DNA from 4 places in the Mesorhizobium sp. WSM4310 genome. Region 3 is predicted to be linked to each of the others. Evidence: predicted binding sites of a transcription regulator. Region 3 holds the regulator's gene; each other region holds the start of a gene.
What was found. The regulator PhoB, encoded in region 3, activates phosphate uptake and scavenging genes when phosphate is short. The targets are predictions, from matches to a motif close to TGTCATNNANCTGTCAT.
Positions count from the first base shown of each region.

Region 1: phnF (phosphonate metabolism transcriptional regulator PhnF) is a predicted target of PhoB. The motif match lies at 2,804-2,820, and genes of this name have one in related genera.
Region 2: FJV80_RS17590 (DUF1045 domain-containing protein) is a predicted target of PhoB. The motif match lies at 2,548-2,564, and genes of this name have one in related genera.
Region 4: FJV80_RS33335 (YdcH family protein) is a predicted target of PhoB. The motif match lies at 2,801-2,817, and genes of this name have one in related genera.

Region 1 is NZ_VFTA01000032.1:15,172-20,098, reverse strand. It holds gene FJV80_RS27080 (alpha-D-ribose 1-methylphosphonate 5-phosphate C-P-lyase PhnJ) at 1-125, opposite strand, end outside; partial or broken gene fosX (FosX/FosE/FosI family fosfomycin resistance hydrolase) at 122-540, opposite strand; gene FJV80_RS27070 (carbon-phosphorus lyase complex subunit PhnI) at 537-1,649, opposite strand; gene phnH (phosphonate C-P lyase system protein PhnH) at 1,652-2,263, opposite strand; gene phnG (phosphonate C-P lyase system protein PhnG) at 2,263-2,724, opposite strand; gene phnF (phosphonate metabolism transcriptional regulator PhnF) at 2,846-3,595, shown strand; gene FJV80_RS27050 (zinc-binding alcohol dehydrogenase family protein) at 3,611-4,627, opposite strand; gene FJV80_RS27045 (ABC transporter permease) at 4,692-4,927, opposite strand, start outside.
Region 2 is NZ_VFTA01000015.1:47,012-51,938, forward strand. It holds gene phnN (phosphonate metabolism protein/1,5-bisphosphokinase (PRPP-forming) PhnN) at 1-615, opposite strand, end outside; gene FJV80_RS17585 (alpha-D-ribose 1-methylphosphonate 5-triphosphate diphosphatase) at 612-1,766, opposite strand; gene FJV80_RS17590 (DUF1045 domain-containing protein) at 1,802-2,509, opposite strand; gene iolB (5-deoxy-glucuronate isomerase) at 2,661-3,473, opposite strand; gene FJV80_RS17600 (DUF3329 domain-containing protein) at 3,478-3,696, opposite strand; gene iolE (myo-inosose-2 dehydratase) at 3,740-4,657, opposite strand; gene iolD (3D-(3,5/4)-trihydroxycyclohexane-1,2-dione acylhydrolase (decyclizing)) at 4,768-4,927, opposite strand, start outside.
Region 3 is NZ_VFTA01000047.1:711-5,637, forward strand. It holds gene xylF (D-xylose ABC transporter substrate-binding protein) at 1-400, opposite strand, end outside; gene FJV80_RS30870 (ROK family protein) at 674-1,918, shown strand; gene FJV80_RS30875 (hypothetical protein) at 2,008-2,271, shown strand; gene phoB (phosphate regulon transcriptional regulator PhoB) at 2,360-3,049, opposite strand; gene phoU (phosphate signaling complex protein PhoU) at 3,069-3,776, opposite strand; gene pstB (phosphate ABC transporter ATP-binding protein PstB) at 3,802-4,605, opposite strand; gene pstA (phosphate ABC transporter permease PstA) at 4,602-4,927, opposite strand, start outside.
Region 4 is NZ_VFTA01000063.1:82-5,008, reverse strand. It holds gene FJV80_RS33350 (Stf0 family sulfotransferase) at 1-59, opposite strand, end outside; gene FJV80_RS33345 (lytic transglycosylase domain-containing protein) at 118-972, opposite strand; gene ispG (flavodoxin-dependent (E)-4-hydroxy-3-methylbut-2-enyl-diphosphate synthase) at 978-2,231, opposite strand; gene FJV80_RS33335 (YdcH family protein) at 2,553-2,732, opposite strand; gene FJV80_RS33330 (YdcH family protein) at 2,972-3,175, shown strand; gene FJV80_RS33325 (IclR family transcriptional regulator) at 3,186-3,974, opposite strand; gene FJV80_RS33320 (transporter substrate-binding domain-containing protein) at 4,146-4,927, shown strand, end outside.

The DNA.
Region 1 (4,927 bases), on a different contig from region 3:
ATCTCGCGCGAGGCGAACGGCACTTGATAGCCGGGAATGGCGATGCCCTTGAGGATCGCCCGGCGGATCATCCTTTTGGTCTGTTCGTCGAGATAGGCGAAGTTGTAGGTGGCGATGTCGGTCATGATGCGACCTCAAGTCCTTTGGCATAGCGCGCCAGCCGCTCGGTGAGCGTGCCGGTGTGCAGTTCGAACATGTGGTTGTCGTCGTCGTAGAAATAGATCGAGCGGCCTTCGCCCTCGACGCGTGGGCGCGGCGGGCGCATGTCGAGGCCTAGCTTGCCGACGCGCTCGGCGTAGCGGTCGAAATCGGCGTCATCGATCTTGAAGGCAATGTGGTTGTAGCTGCGTTCGTTAAGCTTCTCGCCTTGCATGATGGCGATCCAGATGTCGCCGATCAGGAGAATTTTTCGCGTGACAGCGAGAACTGCTCGGCGTCGCTGGCATAGACCTCGCGCGCGTCGAAGACGCCCTCGAGTATCCTCGTCATCCGCTCGAGGTCGCGAACGATGAAGGTCATGTGGGACAGGCCTTCGATCATTCCGCGGCCTCCCGCTTCTCTTCTACCTTCGCGGGGTTTTCGCGGGCCTCGTATTCGGCGCGCATGCGGCGCACGAGGTCGAGTTCGGCCTGGAAGTCGACATAGTGCGGCAGCTTCAGATGCTCGACGAAGCCGGTCGCCTGGACATTGTCGGAATGCGAGATGACGAATTCCTCGTCCTGGGCGGCGGCGATGATGTCCTCGCCGAGCTCGGAGGCGCGCAGGGCGCGGTCGCAGAGCGCCATGGCCATCGCCTTGCGCTCGCTCTGGCCGAAGACCAGGCCGTAGCCCCGGGTGAATTGCGGCGGCGCCTTGGCCGAGCCCTTGAACTGGTTGACCATCTGGCACTCGGTGACCCGCACCGTGCCGAGCGGTGCTGCGAAGGGCAGTTCGGGAACATCGAGTTCCAACTCGACCTCGCCGATGCGGATTTCGCCGACAAAGGGATGGTTGCGGGCATAGCCGCGCTGGGTGGAGTAGCCGAGCGCCAGAAGAAAACCTTCATCGCCACGCGACAGCGACTGCAGGCGGATGTCGCGCGCCATCGGGAATTCCAGCGGCTCGCGGGTGATGTCGCCGGGCACATGGTCCTGCGGCATCTCGCCATCCGGTTCGATCAGGCCTTCGCGGGCGAGGATCGCCGAGACGCGTGGCATGGCCTGCGCTTCCGTCTCGCGCCGCAAGGGTTCGGCGACATCGGCGCCGGCGGCAAGCCCGGGGTCGAGCAGCCGGTGCGTGTAGTCGAAGGTCGGGCCGAGCAACTGGCCGCCTGGCAGGTCCTTGTAGGTTGCCGAGACGCGCCGTTCGACCAGCATGGCGCCGGTGTCGATCGGCTTGCTGTAGCCGAAGCGCGGCAGCGTGGTGCGATAGGCGCGCACCAGGAAGATCGCCTCGATCATGTCGCCGCGCGCCTGGACGATGGCGAGTGCCGCGAGTTCACGGTCGTAGAGCGAGCCTTCGCTCATCACCCGGTCGACGCCGAGCGCCAGCTGTTCGACGATCTGGTCGAGGCGCAGTGCCGGCACCGAACGGTCGCCGCGCCGGCGATCGGCGAGCAGGCTGTGGGCGTTACGAATAGCGGCTTCGCCGCCTTTTACCGCGACATACATCTTCAAGCCTCCATCGTCTTGATGCGCGTCGTGCGCGGCAGGCAGGCTATGCCTTCGGATGTGGCGAGGATGATGTCGACGCCGCGCGGAAAGCGCTGGATATTCTGCTTCCACTGCTCGATGAAATGACGCGGCATCTGCGCCGGCGCGATGGTGGCGCTGATTTCGATGCCGGGCCCCTCCAGCAGCAACGGAGTGCCTGAAACGAGGTCGCTGACCTGCAGGATCAGGGTGGTCGACCGGTCTGGATAATCCTGCGTTCCCTGCGCAAAGCCGTCGAGCGCCATCATCTCGGCCGGCGAGGCGACAAAGGCGAAATGCGCGTCGGCAGGCGTGTTGGCCAGCGGCGCGCCGGTGTGGAAACCAAGCCAGGAGCCGATCGCGGCGGAGGCGTGCAGGGCCGGGTCGAGCCAGAGCGGCGTGTCGTTGTCGCACAGCGCCAGTGCCACGGCGCCGGCGGTTGCGGAAAGCGGCGCCGGCGGGCGGGCCAAGGCCGGCAGAGGCTGCACGCTGCCTGGCCGCGCCATCGCGTCCATGACCGCGCGAAACACCGTCTGGGCGTTGAACACCGGGTCGGCGAAACCGCCCTCGATCGATTGCGCTGCGATATCCATCAGTCTTCTCCGCGAACCATGGTGAAGAAATCCACCTTCGTTGCCGCCGTCTCGGCGCGTCGTTTTTCTTGGGCAGTCGCTAGCGCCGACCTCAAAGGCGCGATCAGCCTGGTCTCGACCTCGGCGCGGCGCGCAGGGTCCTGCCAGAGCGCATCGGCGATCGCCGCCAGCTTCGCCTTCTGCTTGTCGCGGCCAAGCGCGTAGCAATGGCCAACCTGTCCGGACGGCAGCCGGACGGTGGCGCGGGTGACGGTAGCCTCGCCGACATTGAACGGTGCGCCGCCGCCGCCGATGCGGCCGCGCAACGTCACCAGCCCGGTCTCGGGACCGCGCAGCAGTTCGGCTTGCGAAGGCAGGCCGGCTTCGTTCCAGAGCCGGACGATGTCGTCGCCGCTCGATTGCGCCAGGGTCGCCATCGCGGCTTTGCGTCCGGCCTGGTCGCGGGCTTCCTGTCCTCGCATCGGCAGCATTCCTCTTCGCTAAATTTGTCTATTGATATAGACAACTATACAAATTATACATATTACCTAGCGCGAGTCCATGACGAGTGGATGACAGGGGACGGAAGGCAGGGGCCAACTCATGATAGGGCGACAGGAAGCCGACAGTATTGAACGGCGCAGCGGCGTCTCGCTGTGGCGGCAGATCGCCGACAGGATCCTGCAGGCGATCGCCACCGGCGATTTCGCCGAGAATGCCGCGCTGCCGCCGGAGGTGGCGCTCGCCGAGCGCTATGGCGTCAATCGCCACACGGTGCGCAGCGCCATATCGGCGCTTGTGCAGGAAGGTGTGCTGCGGGCCGAGCAGGGGCGTGGCACCTTCGTATTGTCTCGCAAGCGGCTGTCCTATCCGATCGGGGCGCGCACACGCTTTTCAACGGGCCTGCAGGGACAAACCTCGGAACGGCACATCGTGCTGCTTGCCTCGTCGGTCGAGCCGGCCAGCCCGCGTGTCGCCGAAGGGCTTGGCCTTGCCAAGGGCGCCGAGGTGATCCGGCTGGAGACACGCGGTGAGGCCGATGGACGGCCTGTGTCACGTGCTGCTGGCTGGTTCGATGCCAGGCGCTTTGCCGGCATCGACAAGGCGATGGCTGAGACTGGCTCGATCACCGCGTCGCTGGCCCGCTTCGGCATCGACGATTATCTCAGGCAATCGACCGTGCTGTCGGCACGCCATGCCGATGCGGCCGATCTCGCCGACCTCGACCTGCAGCCAGGCGCCATCGTGCTGGTCACGGTGGCCGTCAACATCACGCCGGACGGTCAGCCGATCCAGTTCTCCGAGTCGCGCTTTCCGGCGGAGCGGGTCGAGCTCAAACTGTCGGCGCTGTGAGCCGAGTTCTGCCGCCTATCCGATCTCGATCACGGCCTTGATCAGGCCGGATTTCTCATGCGCCCAGCGGGCGAGATCGCTCGGCGTATCGGCCAGCGTCGTGCGGTGGGTGACCAGCTTGGCCAGGGGCACGGCGCCGTTGCGGATCGAGTCTGCGACATGATCGAAATCGGCACGCAGTGCATTGCGGCTGCCGACCAGCGTCATTTCGCGTTTGTGGAATTCAGGGTCGGAGAAGACGATGTCGTCCTTGACGACGCTGACCAGCACCAGTGTGCCGCCATGCGCGACATGGCCGAAAGCCGACTGCACCGACCGGGTGTTGCCGGTGGCGTCGAAGACCACGTCGAAGCCTTCGCCCGCTGTCGCTTCCTTGACCAGATCCGGCAACGCTCCGCGCGAGCCGTCGAGGATACTGAAGCCAAGTTCGTTTTCGGCGAAAACGAGACGTTCACTGCTCATGTCGAGCAGCGTCACGTCGAGCCCGGCAATGCGGGCGAAGATGGCGTTGCCGAGCCCGATCGGGCCGGCGCCGATGACCAGAGCGCGCGCGCCGGGATCGGCACGGGCGCGACGTACCGCGTGCGCGCCGATGGCCAGGAATTCGACGGCGGCTGCGTCGGCCAGCGACAGGCCATTGGCCGGATAGAGATTCTGCGCCGGGACAAGAATGCGTTCGCACATGGCGCCGTCGCGATGGACGCCCAACACCTCGATCTTGACGCAGCAATTCGGTTTGCCGTGCCGGCAGGCGATGCACTTGCCGCAGGAGAGGTAAGGGTTGATGACGACCGGTTCGCCGACGGCAAGATCGACGCCCTCGCCGGTCTCGATGACGGTGCCGGAGACTTCATGGCCCATGATGCGGGGGTAGGCGAGGAACGGGTGCTTGCCTTCGAAAATGTGGTAGTCGGTGCCACAGATGCCGACATGGCTGACCGCGACCAGCGCCCAGCCGGCAGGGGGCGCGCCGGGCGCGGGGCGGTCTTCCAGGATGAGTTCCCCGGGCGAGCGGCAGATAACGGCTTTCATGTCTCAGTCCGATTGGGTTTCCGACCTGTCTTCACGCCGGGCCGGAGATCGATTTCAGCAATGGTCACTTGCCGCCGCGGCGGCGCAGACCGTCGAAATAGACGATGACGATGATCAGCACGCCAGTGATGATGCGCTGCCAGAAGGCGTTGACGTTGAGCAGGTTGGCGCCGTTGTTGATGGTGGCGAGAATGAAGGCGCCGAGCAGCGGGCCATGCACCGAGCCGACCGCACCGAACAGCGAGGTGCCGCCGATGACCGAGGACGCGATCGCCTGCAGTTCCCAGCCCTCGGCCTGGG
Region 2 (4,927 bases), on a different contig from region 3:
CATGTCGGAGAAGGCCATTGCCTTGAGCAGCAGCTCGGCGAAGCGCTCGCCGGCCACTTCGCGCGGGCCGCTATTGTCGATCGTGGTCACGCCGGGGCCGGTCAGGGTCACATTGGCGCTGCGCGCCAGGCGCGCCAGCACTTCGCCGCGCGACTCGCGGCCGCGCATCGCCAGCCGCGAGGCCAGCACGTCAGGCGAAGCAGTGATCTCGACAATGGCCAGATTGGCATAGCGCTCGCGCAAGGTGGGAATGATCGCGCGCGACACGTTCGCCACCGCCACATGGCCATTGGCGACCGACCAGTCGACATCGGCAGGCAGGCCGTAGCGCAAGCCATGCGCTTCCCAGGAAATGGCGAAGGCGCCGTCGGCCTCGGCCTCGACGAAGGCGGCGTCGGCCAGCGTGTCGTGATCCTCGCTCGCCGCATCGCTCGGCCGGGTGATGACGCGGCGCACGAACTCCAGCCGGGTCTCGTCGGCGAAGAGGGCACGGGCGTAGCCGATCACCGTGTCCTTGCCGGCGCCGCTTGGCCCCACGACCGCGACAAACACGCCATGACGAACGGGGAACGTTTCAGCTGACAATTCACGCTCGATCAAGGCCGACACCATCATGCGACCCGGCGCCCTTGCCGCCAGACGGTGCGCACCACTGGAACATGGTCATCCACACGCACGCGCACCAGGTCGGCGCGGCGGCCTTGCTCGATGATGCCGCGGTCGGTCAGGCCAACGGCCTCGGCCGGGTTCTTCGACACCATGGCGACCGCCTGCGGCAGCGAAATGCCTTCGACCATGTCGCCGAGGAAGAAGGCCGACTGGATCAGGCTGAAGGGAATATAGTCTGATGACAAGATGTCGAGCAGCCCGTCGCCGGCCAGCGTGCGCGCCGAGACATTGCCCGAATGCGAGGCGCCGCGCATGACGTTCGGCGCACCCATCAGAACGCCCAGGCCCGCGGCCTTCGAAGCGCGCGCCGCTTCCTCGGTGGTCGGAAACTCGGCAACGCGCACGCCCTGCTCGATCGCCTCGTCGACATGGCCCGAAGTGGCGTCGTCATGGCTGGCGAGCACGATGCCGCGCTCATGGCAGGCAGCCGCGATCACCGCGCGGTTCGGCGCCGAATAGCGCGCCGATTCCGCCATCCGCTTCTCGCAGAACAATTGGAAGTCGCGATCGGTCAGCTTCAGCTTGCGCTGGTAGTAGTAGGCATAGGTTTCGAGATTGACGAACTGACGCTGGCCGGGCGCATGATCCATCAGCGAAGCCAGCTTGACCCGGTCGTCCCGGTCGAAATTGGCGAAGGCCTGCAGGCAATCCGGCGCCGAAACCTCGCAGCGCAGATGCAGGAAGTGATCGGCCCGCAGACGATCCTGCGCGACGCTGTCCTCGATGGCATCGGCCAGCTTGCGGATATCGGCCAAGGTGAGGTCGGCGTCCTCGTCCATGCCGACGCGCAAGGCGTCGAGCACGGTGGTGATGCCGGCCGTCGCCACCTGCGCGTCATGGGCAAGCACCGCGGCGATCGGGTTCCAGCGCACCTTCGGCCGGGGTGCGTAATGGCCTTCCAGGTGGTCGGTGTGCAGCTCGACCAGCCCGGGAATGACATAGTCGCCGCCCATGTCCTCGCCGGCCATGTTCCCGCTGGTGTGGCTGCTGCCGGCATCGATGTCGGCGATAAAGCCGTCACGCAGCACCAGCGACCCCTCGACGATCTCGTCGGCAAGCACGATGCGGGCGTTGGAAAGAACGGTCTCGGCGGTCATTTCGGGCAGTCCTTTGGTTCTTCGAGCAGGGGTGTTCAGGCGATTTTCCTTGCCGGGCGGCGTCCCAGCGCGTGCTGCGAAAGCACCATGAACGGCGCGCCCGGTTCGGGTTCGACAAACAGCGTCAGCGCGTCGACCAGCACCGGCTGCCGCAGCACATCCGCGAACAGGCTGTCGATTGCTGCGCGCAAACGAGGGCTTTCCTGTGGCCCGGCGCGGCCCGACAGCGTCATGTGGAAGCGGAAGGTCTCGAAGACATAGGGGTAGCCCCATTGGCAGAGATTGCGGAACTCGGCCGGCTTCAGCGAATCCGGGCTGCGCCGCTCGATCTCGGCCTCGGTCAGCGGCGCGCGGAACCGGTCGAAATCGCGCACCACCTCATCGGCGAAACGGTTGAGCGGCGGCAGCGGCCCCTCCGGCACCAGCGCGAAGAAGCTGTCGATCTGGCTGACGACGAGACGTGGGATCGTCACGACGGGCGTCGCTTCGGCAAATTGGTCGAGCCCCGCGCGCAGCGAAGTCTCGGTCTCGTTGGCGGCCAGGCGGAAGGGTGCCTTCAGCGTCGCGTGGAAGCCATAGCGGCGGGCCGAGGCGGTGTGGAAGGCAACTTCCGCCGCCGACAAATCGGCCACGGCCTCAACCGGCCTTGTCGCCGCGCCGAACGGGTCACAGCCCAGCCAGTTGGCGGCGATCCGCGCCAGCGGTTCGTCCTGCCGGGGGGTGAAATAGATGGCATAACGCATCAAAAATCCTCGTCAGACCGCTGCCATAAGTGATTTCCATGACGGATTGACGAAGCTTTGCAGGGTTTTCGAAGGCAAATCACCCCAATAGGTCCTTAGCCGACGATTTTTCCGAGCTGGATCAACAGGTTCAGGAGGAATCTCGGACCGGTCAGGCCTTCATCAACCATTCGTGCTCGGGCGCATTGTGGAATTTCCACGTCCGCCTCGGTCCGGCCATGACGTTGAGGTAATAGAGGTCGTAGCCATGGCAGGCGGCGCAGGGGTGATACCCCTTGGGCACCAGCACGACATCGCCATCCTCGATCGCCATGGCTTCGTCGAGCTCGCGATGGCCATCCTTGTCGGCATCGGTGTAGACGCGCTGGAAGGCAAAGCCCTGCGGCGGGTTGAGGCGGTGGTAGTAGGTCTCCTCGAGATAGGATTCGGCGGGCAGATTGTCCTGGTCATGCTTGTGCGGCGGATAGCTCGACGTGTGGCCGCCGGGCGTGATGACCTCGACCACCAGCAGCGAATCGGCCGGCTTGCCTTCCGGCAGGATGTTGGTGACGTAGCGCGTGTTGGTGCCCTTGCCGCGCACCTCCTGGCCGAGATCGTCCGGCCCGATCACCCGAACCGGCAGGCCGCCGCCGAGGCCGGGCGCCGAGCAGACGGCGAGTTCGAGATCGGTGTCAGCCGTCACCGACCAGTCCGATCCCTCCGGCACATAGACCGACCAAGGCTTGCCCTCGAAGGGCGACATGCGCTCGCCGAGCAGGCCGAGATCCTTGCCGTCGGCTTTCGCTGTGCCCTTGCCGGTGACGTAGACCAGGCAGACTTCGCGGTCTTCCGTCTTTCCCGAGGCGCTTTCGCCGGGTTGCAGCCGATGCAGGTCGAAACCGACATAAGTCCAGCCGGCGCTTTTCGGCGTCACATGGGCAACGCGGCCATGGCCCTTGTCGGCTTTGACGAGCAGCTTGGACATCGGGTTACTCCTTCGGTTCGGACTCGGCCGTCGCCTTGTTCTCGTCGGCCGGCTTGTACAGATAAAAAAACTGCCAGACGGCATAGCCGGTGAAGCCGAGCGCGATGGTGCCCCAGAATGGCGTGCCGGTGGCGAACTCGATGATCGACCAGATGACGCAGACCGCGACGACGGCGACACGCCGCCACAACGGGCGGAAGAAGGGGTGCTCGGAATCTTTCATCGGGCCAATCTACAGCAACCTGCCGCGCCGTGAACCCGTCGCGTCAGGCATTCGGAAAACCCTGGGTTTCGACCGTGTAGCCGGCCGCCGTCATTACCCGCATCAGCTCCTTGTGGCCGACCTGCGCCATCTTGAGCGGCGGGTTCTTCTTCGGGTCCTGCTCTGCCTCGACCACGAACCAGCCTTCATAGCCATGGTCGGCGAAGCGCTGCACGATGGCGCCAAAGTCGAGCGAGCCGTCGCCCGGCACGGTGAAGGCGCCGAGCGCCACGGCGTCGAGGAAGGACTGTTTCGTGCGGTCGAGCTTGTCGATCACGGCCATGCGCACATCCTTCACATGCACATGGCTGATGCGCTTGTGGTGGTTGTCGATGGCGCGCAGCACATCGCCGCCGGCGAAGGCCAGGTGGCCGGCATCGAGCAGCAGCGGAATGCCTTCGCCGGAATGGCGCATGAAGGCGTCGAGTTCCGGCTCGGTCTCGACCACAGCCGCCATGTGATGGTGGTAGGACAGCGGCATGCCTTGTTCGGCGCACCATTCGCCGAATTCGGTCAGGCGCCTTCCATAGGCCTTCATCTCGTCGCCTGAAAGTTTCGCCTTGGTGGCCAGCGGCTTCGAGCGGTCGCCCTGGATCGAGCGGCCGACCTCGCCATAGACGATGCAAGGCGCGTTGACCGCCTTGAACAGCTCGATCATCGGCTGGATGCGATCCTTGTTCTTGCTCATATCCTCATCGACCAGCGTGCCGGAAAACCAGCCGCCGCACAGCGTCACGTCGGCGGCTTTGAGGATCGGCAGCATGACGGCAGGGTCGTTGGGAAAACGCCGGCCCATCTCCATGCCGGTGAAGCCGGCCGAACGCGACTGCCGCAAGCACTCCTCAAGCGACACGTCATCGCTGAGTTCCGCAAGATCGTCGTTCCACCACGCTATGGGGGACATGCCCAGTTTGGCTTTCAAGTCGTCACTCCGGTTTAGAACAGTTCATTCTTGGGCCGCCGGCGCTGCCCCTCATCCGCCTGCCGGCACCTTCTCCCCGTATGGGGACGGGAAGAAGGGGGGTAGCTGCATCAATCGCCGACGCTCTGCATCTGGCGCTTCTCGTCATAGGCCTTGCGCGCCGCGTTGACCTGCGGCCGCGCGGAGACTTCCGGCACCGCCACATCCCACCAATGGCCGCCGGCGTCGGTGGAGACCAGCGGGTCGGTGTCGATGACCAGCACCGTGGTG
Region 3 (4,927 bases):
GCCCGACTTCCTTGTTGTCGAAGGTCAGGTAGAAGACGTCCTTGTTCTCGATCAGGCGGTCATAGCCGACGACCGGAATGCCTTCGTCCAGCGCTTTCTGCACGGCCGGGCCGATGGCCGAGGCATCCTGGGCCAGGATGATCAGCGAATTGGCGCCCTGCGAGATCAGGCTCTCGACATCGGTAAGCTGCTTGCCGGGATTGGACTGCGCGTCGGCGGAAATGTACTTGTCGCCGGCGGCCTCAATCGCCTTCTTCATGGCGGCCTCGTCGGTCTTCCAGCGCTCTTCCTGGAAGTTGGACCACGAAACGCCGATGACCTTGTCTTTCGCCTGCGCGACCGACGCAAGCGTCAGCGACATGGCGACACCCGCCAGGATGGCGGCCGTGAATCTCTTCATGATATTCCTCCCTGCGCCGCGTATGGCGCGACCAAACTGGCCCTAAGGCCGGCACAGAGGCCCTATTTTTTCGAGCCTCGAAAAAACACTGATCCAACACCGGAACGCTGTCAACAACGATTCTGATGGATTTTGATGTCCCTCTGAATTTTTTTCGAGCTTCGCAATAAATAAATGACAGCACCGGCCGCTTCTGCCAGTATTTGACCGTGTCGCCGGCAGCGTTCGAGGGAGGCCGGAAGAACCGCGGCGACCGGGAGGATGTGAAAAAACATGTCGGTCGGAATCCGCCACGACGATCTGCGCCGGCGCAACCGCGCGATGGTGATCGCGGCCGTGCGCCAGGCTGGCCGGCCCTCACGCACCGAGATCGCCGCGACCACCGGCCTCAGCCATTCGACCATATCGGCGATTTCCTCAGACCTGATCGGCGAAGGCATCCTGGCCGAGGGCAAGCCGAGCGAGGCCGGCGCGCTGAAACGCGGCAGGCCGCAGGTCGGCCTCGGCCTCACTCCGGAGGCCGCGGCTGTGATGACCGTGGTGCTGTCGCTGAATTTCCTGTCGGTCGCAGTCATCGACTATGCCGGCCAGGTGATATCGGAAGAACAGCGCCGGCTGGACACGCTGACCATGTCGCGCGAGGCGCTGATCGGCGAATGCGTGGCCATCGTAAGGCGGCGCCTCGAGGATCCCGACATTGACGTGCGCAGCGTCGCCCGCATCGCGTTGGCGATCCAGGGCATCACCGATACCGAGGCCCGGGCGATGCTGTGGTCGCCGATCACGCCGCAGACCGACATCGCCTTCGCCGACATACTCGAAGCCGAGTTCGGCATCCCCGCCACCATGGAAAACGACTGCAACATGATGGCGGTGGCGCTGCGCAGGCGCGATCCCGAGCGCTACCGCGACGACTTCATCGCCATCCTGCTTTCGCACGGCATCGGCATGGGGCTGGTGCTGAAGGGCGAGCTGTTCACCGGCACCCATTCCTCGGGCGGCGAGTTCGGCCACATGATCCATCGGCCCGGCGGCGCGCTCTGCCGCTGCGGGCGGCGCGGCTGTGTCGAGGCCTATGCCGGCAATTACGCCATCTGGCGCAATGCCAGGCAGCTCGGCGAGGACACCGAGCCGGTGGCCGATGTCAGCGACGCGCAGATGCGGGCGCTGGCCGCGACGGCACGGGAACGGGACGGGCCCGAGCGCGAAGCCTATCGCAAGGCCGGCGAGGCACTGGGTTACGGCCTCGGCAGCCTGTTCGCGCTGATCGATCCGGCGCCCGTTGCCATGGTCGGCGTCAGCGCCGCCGCCTTCGATCTGATCGAGCCGGCATTGCGCGAGGCGATCGCCCAGACCGCCGGTGGTCAGCACTCGGAATCGATCTCCTTCGACACCGAACCGAACGAACTGCCGCTGATCCGCGAAGGTTGCGCCATGCGCGCGCTGACCTTCGTCGACCAGGAGATTTTCGCGCCGGGCGTGCAGGCAAGAACGGGTGCCGGAAAGAACGTTGCCTGACGGTCAGGGCGAAACTCGATCATTCTGAACGACCGCGTTCGGCCCGTTGCGACATCAATTGGCAATGTGTCTGCCTGTATGATCTGCTGATGTCCCGTTCGTTGGTGATCAACTTCAACATAGATCAGGCCGAGTTTTACGGCCTCGTCCATCGTGTTCGCAACTTCGGCGAGGACGTCTACCGCTTCCTGCGAACCAACGGCTGGGGCGAAATTATTATCGGCGAGGTCGACGCGGCCACTACGCAGCTGATCATTCGAGACATCAAACATTCAAAGCTCCAGCGCGTTGCTGTATGGGTCGAAGAGGAGATGAGGCGGCAACATCTGTTGGGAGAAGTCGAAGTCCGCTGATCACCCTCTTCACGGCATTGGCGACTACCTGCTGATTGGAGTTTCGATCTTGGAGCCTCATCCCGATTTTATCGGGATGAGGCAAGCTCTAGTCTTCCCGGATCGCGTAGCCCGCCCCACGAATGGTACGGATGACATCCGGCATGCGACCATTGTTGACCGCCTTGCGCAACCGGCCGACATGCACGTCCACGGTACGCTCGTCGATGTAGATCGTCTCGCCCCAGACATTGTCGAGCAGCTGGCTGCGCGAGAACACGCGGCCAGGATGGCGCATCATGAATTCGAGCAGGCGGAATTCGGTCGGCCCGAGCCGGATCTCGCTCTTCTTGCGGTAGACCCGGTGCGATTCACGGTCGAGCACGATATCGCCGACCTTGAGCACGCTGGACAGCACTTCCGGCTTGGCGCGGCGCAGCAGCGCCTTGATGCGGGCCATGAATTCCGGCGTCGAGAACGGCTTGACCAGATAGTCGTCGGCGCCGGTGGAAAGCCCGCGTACACGGTCGCTTTCCTCGCCCCGCGCGGTCAGCATGATGATCGGCAGCCGCTCGGTCTCGGGCCGCATCCGCAATCGCCGGCAGAGTTCGATGCCGGATACCGCCGGCACCATCCAGTCGAGCACGAGCAGGTCGGGCACGTTCTCCTGCAGGCGGATTTCGGCTTCGTCGCCGCGTGTCACCACCTCGACCTGGTAACCCTCCGATTCCAGATTGTAGCGGAGGAGCACGCCGAGCGGCTCCTCGTCCTCCACCACCATGATGCGTGGTGCGATCATCGGTTGGTTACCCCTGCGCTCAGGCCGCCGGCGCCGACATCGCCGTCTCGTCCTGTTTTGGACGGTTGGCGGGCAGCTGCGTACCGGTCAGGACATAGTACGCATTCTCGGCGATGTTGGTCACGTGGTCGCCGATGCGTTCGAGATTCTTGGCGCAGAACAACAGATGCGTGCAAGCCGTGATGTTGCGCGGATCCTCCATCATATAGGTCAGCAGTTCGCGGAAGACGGAGGTGTATTTGACGTCGATGCGCTCATCGTCGGCGCGCAGCTTCGCCAGTGCCGCGGCATCGCGCGCCGCATACTCCTCGATCACGCCCTGCACCTGGATCAGCACCAGCTGCGCCATGGCGTCGATGGAATGCGAGAGGTCGCGCGGCGTGGCGCTGAGGCCGACAGTGCCGACGCGCTTGGCGATGTTCTTGGCAAGGTCGCCAATGCGTTCGAGATCGCCGGCCATGCGGATCGAGCCGACGACATGGCGCAGATCATCGGCCATCGGCTGGCGCTTGGCGATCAGCGTGATGGCGCGGTCGTCGAGTTCGCGCTGGCGCGCATCCATGATGGCGTCGTCGGAGACGACGCGCTGGGCGAGCGCATTGTCGGAGTTCAGCAGCGCCTTGGTGGCGCCGCCGACCATCGAGCCGGCGAGATCGCCCATGTCGCTGATCAGCCTGCTGATCTGTCCGAGATCCTCGTCGAAGGCTGCGACTGTGTGTTCGGCCATGATCCTGGTCCTCGTATGCGTGCGATCAGCCGAAGCGGCCGGTTATGTAGTCTTGCGTGCGCTTCTCGCGGGGCGACGTGAAGATCTTCTCGGTGCGGTCGAATTCGACCAGTTCGCCCAGATACATGAAGGCGGTCTGCTTCGAGACGCGCGCCGCCTGCTGCATGTTGTGGGTGACGATGACGATCGTGTAGTCGGCCTGCAGCTCGTCGATCAGCTCCTCGATCTTGGCGGTCGACAGCGGGTCGAGCGCCGAGGCAGGCTCGTCGAGCAGGATGACTTCTGGCTTCACCGCCACGGTGCGGGCGATGCACAGCCGCTGCTGCTGGCCGCCCGACAGGCTGAGGCCGCTAGCATTGAGCTTGTCCTTGACCTCGGTCCACAGTGCCGCGCGCTTGAGCGCCTGCTCGACGCGGCCGTCCATCTCGGCCTTGCTGATCTTCTCGTAGAGCCTGACGCCGAAAGCGATGTTCTCGTAGATCGACATCGGGAACGGCGTCGGCTTCTGGAACACCATGCCGATCTTGGTGCGCAGCAGGTTGAGGTCCTGCGAGCGGTCGAGAACGTTCTGGCCGTCGAGCAGCACCTGGCCCTCGGCGGTCTGCTTGGGATAAAGCTCGTAGATGCGGTTGAAGACGCGCAGCAGCGTCGACTTTCCGCAACCCGACGGGCCGATGAAGGCGGTGACGCTGCGCTCGGGCAGCGACAGCGTGATGTCCTTCAGCGCCTTCGACTGGCCGTAGTAGAAATTGAGGTTCTTGACCTCGATCTTGGCCTTGGTCGCCGCCTCTGCGGCGATCGTCATGTCTGGAGACAACATCTGGCTCATTTGTCCTCTCTGCGTCCGGTCAGGCTGCGCGCAAAGATGCTGAGCGCGAGAACCGTCAATGTGATTATGAGTGCACCGGTCCAGGCCAGCTGCTGCCATTCCTCATAGGGGCTGAGAGCGAACTGGAAGATGGTGACAGGCAGGCTGGCCATCGGCGCGTTGAGATTGCTCGACCAGAACTGGTTGTTCAGCGCCGTGAAAAGAAGCGGTGCGGTTTCGCCGGAGATGCGGGCGATGGCCAGCAATATGCCGGTGACGATGCCCGAAAGCGCGGCACGATAGGCAACCGAGCGGATGACCACCCAGCGCGGCGCGCCGATCG
Region 4 (4,927 bases), on a different contig from region 3:
TTGCACAGCAGCGTGCTGCCGGTTCTCGGCGTGCCGCAGATAATGTAGGCGTCGAACATCCCGCTGCCCTCGTCGTTCATCACAGGCAGGGCAACCCGGCCGACCCACCGCCGCGAACTACCGGTTGCGTACCACCACGCATGCCCCGCCGACGCTCTGCAATTTCTGGCAGATGACATTAGCGGCGGCACGATCGTCGATCCCGATCCTGACGGCGTAGATGCCGCGCCGGCCGATCGGCGTGCGCACCCGGCTCACCACCGGATCATGCCCCCCGAGCAAGGCCGGAAACCGGCTCCTGACCCTCAGCCACTGGCTGATGGCAGCACTGCGGCGGAAATTGCCGGCCACCTGGACGCCCCATGGCTTGACGTTGATCGAGGCCATCGCCACGGTCCGCGACATGATGACAGGCAGCTTGCGGCAAGCGACGGCAAAATCCGTCTTGGCATCGAGCGGCTCGATTTTTCCGGCATAGGCGGGGTCGGTGAACTTGTCGACCGGCTCGCCCATGACGTCGAAGACATAGCTCTCGGTCTCCATCGGCAGGAAGCCGCCCGAGCCCAACCAGCGCGAAACCCGGCTTTCGCCGGCATTGTAGGCGGCCGCCGCCAGGCCAAGATTGCCGTAGCTGCTTTTCATTTCGGCAAGATATTTCGCCGAAGCCGGGATCGCCTGGTTGATGTCGAAGGAGTTTTCGAGCCCGCGCATCTTGGCGGTGCCCGGCATGAACTGGGCGATGCCTTCGGCGCCGACGGGGCTGACGGCATTGGGGTCGAAACGGCTTTCCTTCCAGATCAGCCTGGCGAAGAAATCCCGCGGCAGGCCGTTCTGGTCGGCATGGGCCTGGATCAGGTTGCAGACCTTGTCGATCAGTCGTTGCTTGGCCGATTGCGGCGGATCCGCCTGAACCGATGTCGAGCACCCCAGGGCGCAAAGCAGAACCAGCGTCACCGCGAGGAAACGCTGCATTTCGTCTACTCCGCCGCGGCTTTGCCGCCGCGCCCAAACCTCTGCTCGATATAGTCGGCGACCATTTTCTCGAAATCCGCCGCGATCGACGGTCCGCGCAGCGTCGCCGCCTTCTTGCCGTCGACGAAGACGGGCGCCGTCGGCGTCTCGCCGGTGCCGGGCAGCGAAATGCCGATATCGGCATGCTTGGATTCGCCCGGGCCGTTGACGATGCAGCCCATCACCGCGACCTTCAGGTTCTCGACGCCTGGATATTTTTCGCGCCACACCGGCATGTTCTTGCGCAGGTCGGCCTGGATGTTCTGGGCAAGCTCCTGGAACACGGTGGAGGTCGTGCGGCCGCAGCCGGGGCAAGCCGCGACGATCGGCACGAACTGGCGGAACCCCATGGTCTGCAGCAGTTCCTGCGCCACCTGCACTTCGCGCGTTCGGTCGCCATTCGGCTCCGGCGTCAGCGAGATGCGGATGGTGTCGCCAATGCCTTGCTGCAAGAGGATGCCCATGGCGGCGGACGAGGCGACGATGCCTTTCGAGCCCATGCCGGCCTCGGTGAGGCCGAGATGCAGCGCATGGTCGGAGCGGGTGGCAAGCTCGGTGTAGACGGCAACCAGGTCCTGCACGCCGCTGACCTTGGCCGACAGGATGATCTTGTCGCGGCCAAGGCCGATCTCTTCGGCCATTTCGGCCGACAGGATCGCCGACTGCACGATCGCCTCGCGCATCACTTCCTGCGCCGTCAGCGGAAAACCCTTGTCCTGGTTGTCGTCCATCAGCCGCGTCAGAAGCTCCTGGTCGAGCGAGCCCCAATTGACGCCGATGCGCACCGGCTTGTCGTGCTTGATCGCCATTTCGACGATATCGGTGAACTGCCGGTCCTTCTTGTCCTTGAAGCCGACATTGCCCGGATTGATGCGGTATTTGGCCAGTGCCTCGGCGCAGGCCGGATGATCAGCCAGAAGCTTGTGGCCGATATAGTGGAAGTCGCCGACCAGCGGCACATTGATGCCGAGGCGCTGGAGCCGTTCGTGAATGCGCGGAACGGCGGCGGCGCTCTCGTCGCGGTCGACGGTTATGCGCACGATCTCGGAGCCGGCGCGGTGCAGTGCCGCGACCTGCGCGACGGTCTGATCGATGTCGGCCGTGTCGGTGTTGGTCATCGACTGCACCACGACAGGCGCACCGCCGCCGACGACCACGCCGCCGACATCGACGCCGACCGAGGTGCGGCGGGGGAAGGGAAAGGAAAAATATCCGGTCATGCCGGCAGCCTTTTGTCTCTGGAGCCCCATGCGTCCGCTCGGACGTACAAGCACTCCCCGGGGCCGATGCGCTGAGGTTCGGGCATGAGGTGGAGGAGCAAAGATGGCTTGTCAATGGCGACAGGTCGCCACTGACAGCAATTGATCCCAGCATGCGAGCTGAAACAGGACACCGCCCGGCGACGGCCGAGGCGTAAAATAGGGATCGGAGGGTATATTAGCTGCGGCTTATGACTTAGCGCTGAACATCAAAACGACAGCACCGGCGGCGGTTGCCGCCGGCAAGGAAGACCGCATAGTGGCGGCTATGTCAGTCGGGCATCAATGCGTGGTCGGTTGCGCTTTCAGTTTCTCAATCGCATCCTTGAGTGCCAGCTTGCGTCGCTTGAGATTCACGATTTCGAGGTCGTCCACCGACGGGTGGTTCATCGCGTCATCGATTTCGCGTTCGATGTCGCCGTGTTTCCGCTGCAACTCATCAAGATGGGATGCAAGAGACATGATTGGTTCTCCCTTTCATGGTTTCCTCGATTGCAGCCGTCACGGCACGTCCACCGCAGGTCGCTTCTGTGACGGCACAATGACACTTTGCCACCTTCCGACTGCGATGTCGAATGCTGCGTGGTAGCATTCCACGACAAGGTGAAATGTGATATGGCCTGCGCGCCGGTGGCAGAAATTGCCACCCCCGCCCAATCAGGCCCAGTTTTTGGGCGCCGCAGACGTGCAGACGGTAGAGAATGTCCGATCAGGAACAGGCCGATATTCGCCTCGAATTTTCCCGGCTGAAGCAGGAACACGCCGATTTCGATGCCGCGATCAACGCGATGATCGCCACCAATTGCGACCCGCTGCAAATCCAGCGCATGAAGAAGAAGAAGCTGGCGCTCAAGGACCGGCTGATGAAGCTGGAAGACAAGATCATTCCAGACATCATCGCCTGAACGCTTTCCCCTATCCGCCGATCGAAAGCCTGGCCGCGCGATCGCGCAGCAGGCCGATGAGACTGCCGGTGCGCTCGTCGGACGTATCGATGGGAACCACCAGGCACATCGTCGCCTCGACCTTGCCCGGTGCTGAAAAGACCGGCACGGCAAGGCACTTCGTATAGGCATCGACCAGGCCCGAGGTGACGCAGTAGCCGGTCACCCCAGCCTTGGCGATGTCGTCGATGAAATCGTCGAGCCGCAGCTTGCGGCCGTCGGGCAGCACGAGATCGTCTTCCGACACCATGGCTTCGACCTCGGCCCGCTCCAGCCCCGCCAGAAGCAGCCGGCCAGACGCGGTCCAGGGCAGCGGTATCTGCAGGCCGGTGGCCGAGCTGATGCGAAACGGCCTGGTGCCTGGGCTGGAGTGGACGATGGTGTAGCGGCCGCTCTGCAGCATGCACAATTCCGAGGTCTCGCCGGTCTCGCGCGACAGATGGTCGACCTCCTGGCGCCCGCGCCGCAGCAGGTCGTTGCCGCGCACATAATCCATTCCATAGAGATAGAGCTTCTTGCCGAAATAGACGCGGTTGCCGTCGCCCGCCATTTCCAGCAGGCCGGCGTCGACCAGCGACCGCACCAGCGTGTAGGTCGTCGAGCGGGGAGCATTCACCCCCTTGGCAAGGTCGCCAATGCCGATCGCCCGCTGCGTCGTGTGCAGGAAGTCCAGGATCTCGAGCACCCGGTTGAGGCCCTTCTCGCGGGAGGCCGTCGTCTTTTCGTCGGCCGAAACGGCCAAGGCATTGCCATCTTGCATTGTCGATTCCTGGTGTTAGTATCTGTCTTGTACAGGATACATGCGTCTCTTGTAAGAGACAATCGCTTTGAAATCATCGACGTGTGTCTTTGCCTGTGCATGGGGAACACAACACGAAAGGAGGTCGCCGTGAACGACACATCCGGAAGACGTGATTTTCTGAAATTGGGAATGGCGGGACTGGCCGCCACCGGCGTGCTGGCAACCGTCGATGCGCAGAAGGCGGCCGCCCAGGCGGCATCCGACAGCCTGCTGCGCACCGTGCTCGACCGCGGCAAGCTTATCGTCGGCACCGGCAGCACGAACGCGCCCTGGCATTTCGAGAACGATGCCGGCGAACTGGTCGGCATGGACATCACCATGGGACGCATCCTGGCCAAGGGTCTGTTCGACGATCCGACCAAGGTCGAATTCGTCATGCAGGATCCTGCGCAGCGCATTCCCAACGTCACCACCAACAAGGTCGACATCACCATCCAGTTCATGACGATGACGGCGCAGCGCTCGCAGCTGATCAACTTCTCCCGGCCGTACTATGTCGAAGGCGTCGCCTTGCTGACGCTGCCCACCGCCGAGAACAAGACCTTCGACAAGCTGCTTGCCGGCGGTTCGGCGACGCGCATCTCCATCCTGCAGAATGTCGATGCCGAAAGCTCCGTCCACTTTGCCTTGCCACAGGCACAGGTGCTGCAGATCGACACCCAGGCCAACGTGCTGCAGGCGCTGGAATCCAAGCGCGCCGACGCGGCAGCCGTCGACCTGTCCACCGTGCGCTGGCTCGCCTCGCGCAATCCGGACAAATATTTCGACGCCGGCAAGAGTTGGTATTCGATGCTCTACGGCGCGGCCTTGCGGCAGGGCGACCTCGACTGGCTGACCTTCGTCAACCAGACCTTCACCATCGCCATGTTCGGCCATGAATCGGCACTCTACGACGCCGCCTTCAAGGATTA